Regions from separate parts of the Pseudomonas sp. MF09156 genome, predicted to be linked through region 2. Evidence: predicted binding sites of a transcription regulator. Region 2 holds the regulator's gene; the other holds the start of a gene.
What was found. The regulator FliA, encoded in region 2, starts transcription of late flagellar genes. The targets are predictions, from matches to a motif close to CTAAAGTTTNNNNNNNNNNNGCCGNTAA.
Positions count from the first base shown of each region.

Region 1 (3,411 bases), on a different contig from region 2:
AACAGCAGGTGCTCGCCGACAAACAGGCGACGCAATGAGGCCGGCAGCAGTGCCGCGAATTGCGCGTGATTGTCCGGGTTAAGGCGCACCTGCGCAGACTTCTCCAGCAGGCGTTGCAGCAGCGTGCTTTGTGCGGTTTCAAGGCTCAGGTTGGCGGCGTCCTTGGGCAGGCCATCGACCTGATGCACGCGCAGCGTGGTCAAGGCCTTGTCGGCCATCAGCAACATGACGCGCTGCATGCCACTGGCCACCAGGGCCTCCTTGGCACAGGTGGTCAGGTGCATGGCGTTGGCGAAGCGGCTGGGCTCCACCAACAGTTCGCTGCAGCGCTTGCGCCAGACCGCCAGGGATTCGGCGGTGGGCGGCGGTGCTGGCAGCAGGCCGCGATGCACCCGCTGCACATGCCACGGCCAGATCAGTGCCAACGCTGGGTGCCAGAGACCGGCGGTCAAGGTATGGCGGGCGCTGATGGCTGCCTGCTGGTGCACCTGTTGCTGCACATCGGCCAGCGGTTGTTGCAGGTACAGTGCGGTGAGGTACTGCCAGCGCTGGGTGTGCGGGCAGGTCCAGGACTCCTGCGCTGCCAGCGCCATGCCATTGGCCAGCAGCACGGTGTTGGCCGGCTGGTTCAGCCAGCGCCGCAGCGCTGGGTCGTCATCGAGTTTTTGCTGCTGGCTCAAGGGCGCTTCATCGCGGGCGATGTGCAGGGCCTTGACCAGCAAGCGTTGTTCCTTGAGCAGCAGTTGGTAGCCCTGGGACACCCAGATCGGCAAGCGCCAGGCCTCGGTCAGCCCCAGGCACAGTTCCAGCAGGCGCACGCCGAACAGTTCCTGCTCGACCTTGCGTGCCGATTGGCCCTTGTGGATCACCCGCAGTTCCCATTCTTCCAAAAGCTTTGGGTAGGCCACGGCCATCGGCCACAGCGGCGAGAGAAACAGCAGGCTGCCCCAATGAATGTCCTGCCACAGGCGCGCCAGGCGGCTGGCGAACAGGCCATTGGCTTGTTGCGAGGCGTGCTGGCTGATCAGTTGCAGTTGACGCAGGGCCACGGGGATTTCATTGAGCGGCACCGACGGCAGGCGCACGAGAAGTTCTTCGGTGCGCTTGAGGCCGAGGCGGTTGATCGCCACTTCAAGGTTTTCTGCAGGCTCTGCCAGGCTGCCGTGGGCCTGGTTGTTGGCTTCGCGCATGACGCTCAGGACCAACGCCGGGCTGTCTTGCATCAGCTCCGCAATATCTCGCAACGAACGGCGGCTGTCGCCGATGGCCTTGCACACCGCAACGTGGCTCGCTTGCGGGACGGGCAGGCACACCTCGTCCAGACGCTTGATCCAGCCAGCCAGGGAGTTGGGTTTTGCAGTTGGGACTGTCGTTTCGTTTGCCATGATTGGGGCGCGATCATCACTTGCGGTCAACACGCCCGGAGTGGGCCGAACTGGCTTTTCGCCTTAACGGGCTATAGTCTGGCGCAGTTTTGCCGATAAGTAGAAGAAGAGTTTTTAGATCTTCCGAATATGTCCATGAACCCGACGGCGCAAGTACTCATCCCCTATGGCTAAAATTATCGGCATCATCGTCGTCATCGCAAGCGTGCTCGGCGGATACGTTCTGTCCCACGGTAAAATTGCTGCGCTGATCCAGCCCTTCGAAGTGCTGATCATCGGCGGTGCGGCGTTTGGCGCTTTCCTGCAGGCTAACCCAGGCTACATGACCATGCACGTGGTCAAAAAGTCGCTGGGCATGTTCAGCTCGCGCTTTTCCCACACGTTCTATCTGGAAGTGCTGGGCCTGGTCTACGAGATCCTCAACAAGAGCCGCCGCGAAGGCATGATGGCCATTGAGGCGGATATCGAGGACGCTGCAGCGAGCCCGATCTTCGCCAAGTACCCGGCCGTGCTCAAGGACGAGCGCATGACCGCCTACATCTGCGACTACCTGCGCATCATGTCCTCCGGCAACATGGCCCCGCACGAGCTGGAAGGCCTGTTCGACATGGAGCTGTTCAGTTTGAAAGAAGAGCTGGAGCACCCGTCCCATGCCGTGACCGGCATCGCCGACGGCATGCCCGGTTTCGGTATTGTCGCGGCGGTACTGGGTATCGTGGTGACCATGGCGTCCCTGGGCGAGGGCGACCAGGCGGCCATCGGTATGCACGTAGGCGCGGCGCTGGTGGGGACCTTCTTCGGTATTCTCGCGGCCTATGGTTTCTTTGGCCCGCTGGCCACCTCCCTGGCCCACGATGCCAAGGAAGAGCTGAATATCTACGAAGCGATCAAGGCGTCGCTGGTGGCTTCGGCTTCCGGTATGCCGCCGTCCCTGGCCGTGGAATTCGGGCGCAAGGTGCTGTATCCGAAGCACCGCCCGAGCTTTGCCGAGCTGGAACAAGCAGTTCGCGGTCGCTAAGCCATGGAAAACAACCAGCCAATCATCATCAAGCGCGTCAAGCGCTTCGCTGCCGGGCACCACGGCGGCGCCTGGAAAATCGCCTTCGCCGACTTTGCGACGGCGATGATGGCGTTCTTCCTGGTGCTGTGGCTGATGTCCACTGCGACGCCGGAACAGAAGATCGCCATCGCCGGTTATTTCAAGGATCCCATCGGCTTCTCCGAGAGTGGCACGCCGTTTGTGATCGACCTGGGTGGTTCGCCAGAATTGGCTCCCGAGCGCACCATCAACCCAGAAGTCCAGACCGAAGCGCCCCAGAAAAACATCCCGATCGAACGCCAGACCGTCGAGAGCATGGCCGAACAGGTCGAGCAGGAACGCCTGGAGTTGTTGCTGCAAGAGCTGCAGAACAAGGTCGACGAGAACCCGCAACTGCAAAAATTCAAGGATCAGATCCACTTCGAGATCACCCCGGACGGCCTGCGTATCCAGATCATGGATGACGCCAATCGACCGATGTTCGACTCTGGCAGTGCGCGCCTCAAGCCCTACTTCGAAGACATCCTGCTGGCCATGGCCGACACCATCAAGGCGGTGCCGAACAAGATCAGCGTCAGCGGCCATACCGATGCCAAGCCGTATTCGGGCCTGGGCGATTTCGGTAACTGGGAACTGTCCGCCAACCGCGCCAACGCCGCCCGCCGCGCCCTGGTGGCTGGCAGTTACCCAGATACCCAGGTGGCGCGCGTGGTGGGCTTTGCTTCATCGCAGTTGTTTGATACCCAGGACCCATTCAACCCGATCAACCGGCGCATCGACATCGTGGTGCTGACCAAAAAAGCCCAGCGCGCCATCGAAGGCGAGCAGGGCACTCCACCGCCAGTGCCGACCCAGGGCGAGGGCGCTCCGGGTGAAGTCCCGGTGGACCCGAACGCCCTGCCACCCGAGCAGCAGCCGTTGCCGGCCCATGAGCTGCGCCAGAAGCTGAATTTGTTTGACGAGGGTGGGGTGAAGGCTCCCGGAGAA
Region 1 covers NZ_JCBCUR010000003.1:201,080-204,490, reverse strand. The annotation lists gene AC19YY_RS10050 (HDOD domain-containing protein) at 1-1,385, opposite strand, end outside; gene motA (flagellar motor stator protein MotA) at 1,552-2,403, shown strand; gene motB (flagellar motor protein MotB) at 2,407-3,411, shown strand, end outside.
Region 1: a site for FliA is predicted at 1,457-1,484, ahead of motA (flagellar motor stator protein MotA). Genes of this name have one in related genera too.

Region 2 (3,411 bases):
TGTGGCAGCACTCCACCAGCTCATGGAGCTGGAGGAAGCCGGCGCCCCCTTTTACAGTGTGAAAACCGCGAAAAATTGCATTGAGCAGGTTCGCATCATCCGGTCGGCTTTCCAGCTCGACCAGTTGCTCGGACAACTGCTCTAGAATTTCGCCGGCCTCTACAAGGAAATCCTGAAGGATTTCTTCATCGGCGCCGAAGCTCATATTGCGTGCTCCTTAGAAGCCTAAACTGGACAGCAAATCGTCTACGTCATCTTGACCTGACATAACGTCTTCACGTTTATCGGCATGAATCTGCGGACCTTCACCCTTGGCGAGGTGTTTTTGTGGATCTTTTTCCGAGAGGATCGCTTCGCGGTCGTGTTCGATGCCGGCAAAACGGTCGACCTGACCGGCCATCAGCACCAGTTTGAGCAGGTTGCTTTCCACTTCGGTGACCAGCAGGGTCACGCGCTTGATCACCTGGCCGGTCAGGTCCTGGTAGTCCTGGGCCAGCAGGATGTCATTGAGGTTGCTGGAAACCGTGCGGTTTTCCTGCTCGCTGCGTGACAGGAAACCCTCGACCCGGCGCGCCAGCTCGCGAAATTCTTCAGCACCCACTTCGCGCCGCATGAAGCGACCCCAATCAGCGCTCAACGCCTTGGCCTCATTGGCCATGCCGTTCACCAGGGGTGTGGCGTTTTCCACCAGGTCCATGGTGCGATTGGCTGCCGCCTCAGTCAGCCTGACCACGTAGGACAGGCGTTCGGTGGCATCGGTGATCTGCGAGATTTCCTCGGCCTGGGGCATGTGCGGGTCGATCTGGAAATTGACGATCGCACTGTGCAACTCACGGGTGAGCTTGCCCACTTCCTGATACAGGCCGCGGTCGCGGGTCTGGTTGAGCTCATGGATCAACTGCACTGCGTCGCCGAACTGGCCTTTTTCCAGGCTTTCGACGAGTTGGTGAGCATGTTTTTTCAGGGTCGACTCAAAGTCGGCCTGCGATGATTCTTTATGCTCCATAGCTCCCCCGTGGCAGCATCAATGACCGATGCGTTCGAAGATTTTTTCAATCTTCTCTTTCAAGGCCAGTGCAGTGAATGGCTTGACCACGTAGCCGTTGACCCCGGCCTGGGCGGCTTCGATGATCTGTTCACGCTTGGCTTCAGCGGTCACCATCAGCACAGGCAGGCTGCGCAGCTTTTCATCAGCGCGCACGTGGCGCAGCAGATCGATACCGGTCATGCCAGGCATGTTCCAGTCGGTTACCAGAAAGTCGATGCTCCCGCTGTTGAGGATCGGAATCGCCGTAATGCCGTCATCCGCCTCGACCGTGTTAGTGAACCCAAGGTCACGCAACAGGTTTTTTATGATCCGCCGCATCGTTGAGAAGTCATCAACGATGAGGATTTTCATGTTCTTGTCCAATTCGACCTCCAAGCAGTCTTAAACGCGTCCAGCACCTGGGCGCGCCATATCATTCAACAGGCATTACACAAAAAGGACTGCTGGGGCACATCACGGGCCGCTCCCGCCAGGCTTGCGCCGTGGCGGTTATCGTTCGCACTGTCCCCACACTGCCTGTCAGCGCGCTCGCCACTCTCCCAAACGCCCCCGCAAGCGGGCCGCGCATTGGCTATGTAGCTGGCTGACCCGCGATTCGCTGACCCCCAGGACCTCACCGATTTCCTTGAGGTTCAGCTCTTCGTCGTAGTACAGCGCCAACACCAGCCGCTCACGTTCCGGCAGATTGGCAATCGCCTCTGCCAGGGCGCCCTGGAAGCGTTCATCTTCCAGGTCGCGTGAAGGCTCCTGGTGAGCGCTCGCGCCATCCTCGTGCAGCCCTTCATGTTCGCCGTCCTGCAGCAGGTCGTCGAAACTGAACAGGCGGCTGCCCAAGGTATCGTTCAAAATCCCGTAGTAATCGTCGAGACTCAATTGGAGTTCGGCCGCAACTTCGTGATCTTTAGCGTCGCGACCGGTTTTTGCTTCAATTGAGCGAATTGCGTCACTCACCATCCGGGTATTGCGGTGGACCGAACGCGGCGCCCAATCACCTTTACGCACTTCATCGAGCATCGCGCCACGGATACGGATACCCGCATACGTCTCGAAACTCGCACCCTTGCTCGCGTCGTACTTGGTCGACACTTCGAGCAGGCCGATCATCCCCGCCTGGATCAGGTCTTCGACCTGGACACTGGCGGGCAGGCGTGCCAGCAGGTGGTAGGCAATGCGCTTGACCAGGGGCGCATAGCGCTCGATCAATTCGCCCTGGCTGTCACGCGCTGATTTTTTGTAAAGGTTGTAGCCGCTGGCTGTCATAGCACCGGTCCCGCACTCGTCTGATGCACCAATCGCTCGACGAAAAACTCCAGATGCCCCCGGGGATTGGCGGGCAGTGGCCAGGTATCGACCTTCTGAGCAATTGCCTTGAACGCCAACGCGCATTTCGAACGAGGGAACGCTTCATAGACTGCACGCTGCTTTTGCACAGCCTTGCGCACACACTCGTCATAGGGAACTGCGCCGACGTATTGTAAGGCGACATCGAGGAAGCGATCCGTGACCTTGGTCAACTTGGCGAACAGGTTGCGCCCTTCTTGCGGGCTCTGGGCCATGTTGGCAAGCACGCGGAAGCGGTTCATGCCGTAGTCGCGGTTGAGCAGTTTGATCAGGGCGTAGGCGTCGGTGATCGAGGTGGGTTCGTCGCAGACCACCAGCAATACTTCTTGCGCGGCGCGCACGAAGCTGACCACGGACTCGCCGATCCCGGCGGCAGTGTCGATCACCAGCACGTCGAGGTTGTCGCCGATATCACTGAAGGCCTGGATCAGGCCGGCGTGCTGCGCCGGGCTCAGATGCACCATGCTCTGGGTGCCGGAGGCGGCCGGGACGATGCGAATCCCCCCAGGCCCCTGCAACAGCACGTCGCGCAGCTCACAGCGGCCTTCAATGACATCGGCCAGGGTATGTTTGGGCGTCAGTCCCAGCAGAACGTCAACGTTCGCCAGGCCCAGGTCGGCATCCAGCAGCATGACGCGGCGGCCAAGCTCTGCCAGGGCCAGGGACAAATTCACTGACACGTTAGTTTTCCCGACGCCACCTTTGCCGCCGGTCACCGCGATCACCTGTACGGGATGCATGCTGCCCATGTTCTTTCTTTACCTTGTCTTGCTTAGCCGCAGGCTACATAGGGTGGCCGCGGTAGCAGACCATCGATGTAGGTACATTGCACTGTGTTGCATGTTGCCGTTCAGCCGACCCGCTTGGCTGGGTTGTGATAGAGGTCGGCGAACATATCCGCCATCGCCTCTTCACTGGGTTCGTCCTGCATTTGCACACTGACCGCGCGGCTGACCAACTGATGACGGCGCGGCAGATGCAAGTCATCCGGGATCCGCGGCCCGTCGGTCAGGTAGGCGACC
Region 2 covers NZ_JCBCUR010000001.1:1,014,305-1,017,715, reverse strand. The annotation lists gene AC19YY_RS04900 (chemotaxis protein CheA) at 1-205, opposite strand, end outside; gene AC19YY_RS04895 (protein phosphatase CheZ) at 218-1,006, opposite strand; gene AC19YY_RS04890 (chemotaxis response regulator CheY) at 1,025-1,399, opposite strand; gene fliA (RNA polymerase sigma factor FliA) at 1,568-2,308, opposite strand; gene fleN (flagellar synthesis regulator FleN) at 2,305-3,138, opposite strand; gene flhF (flagellar biosynthesis GTPase FlhF) at 3,240-3,411, opposite strand, start outside.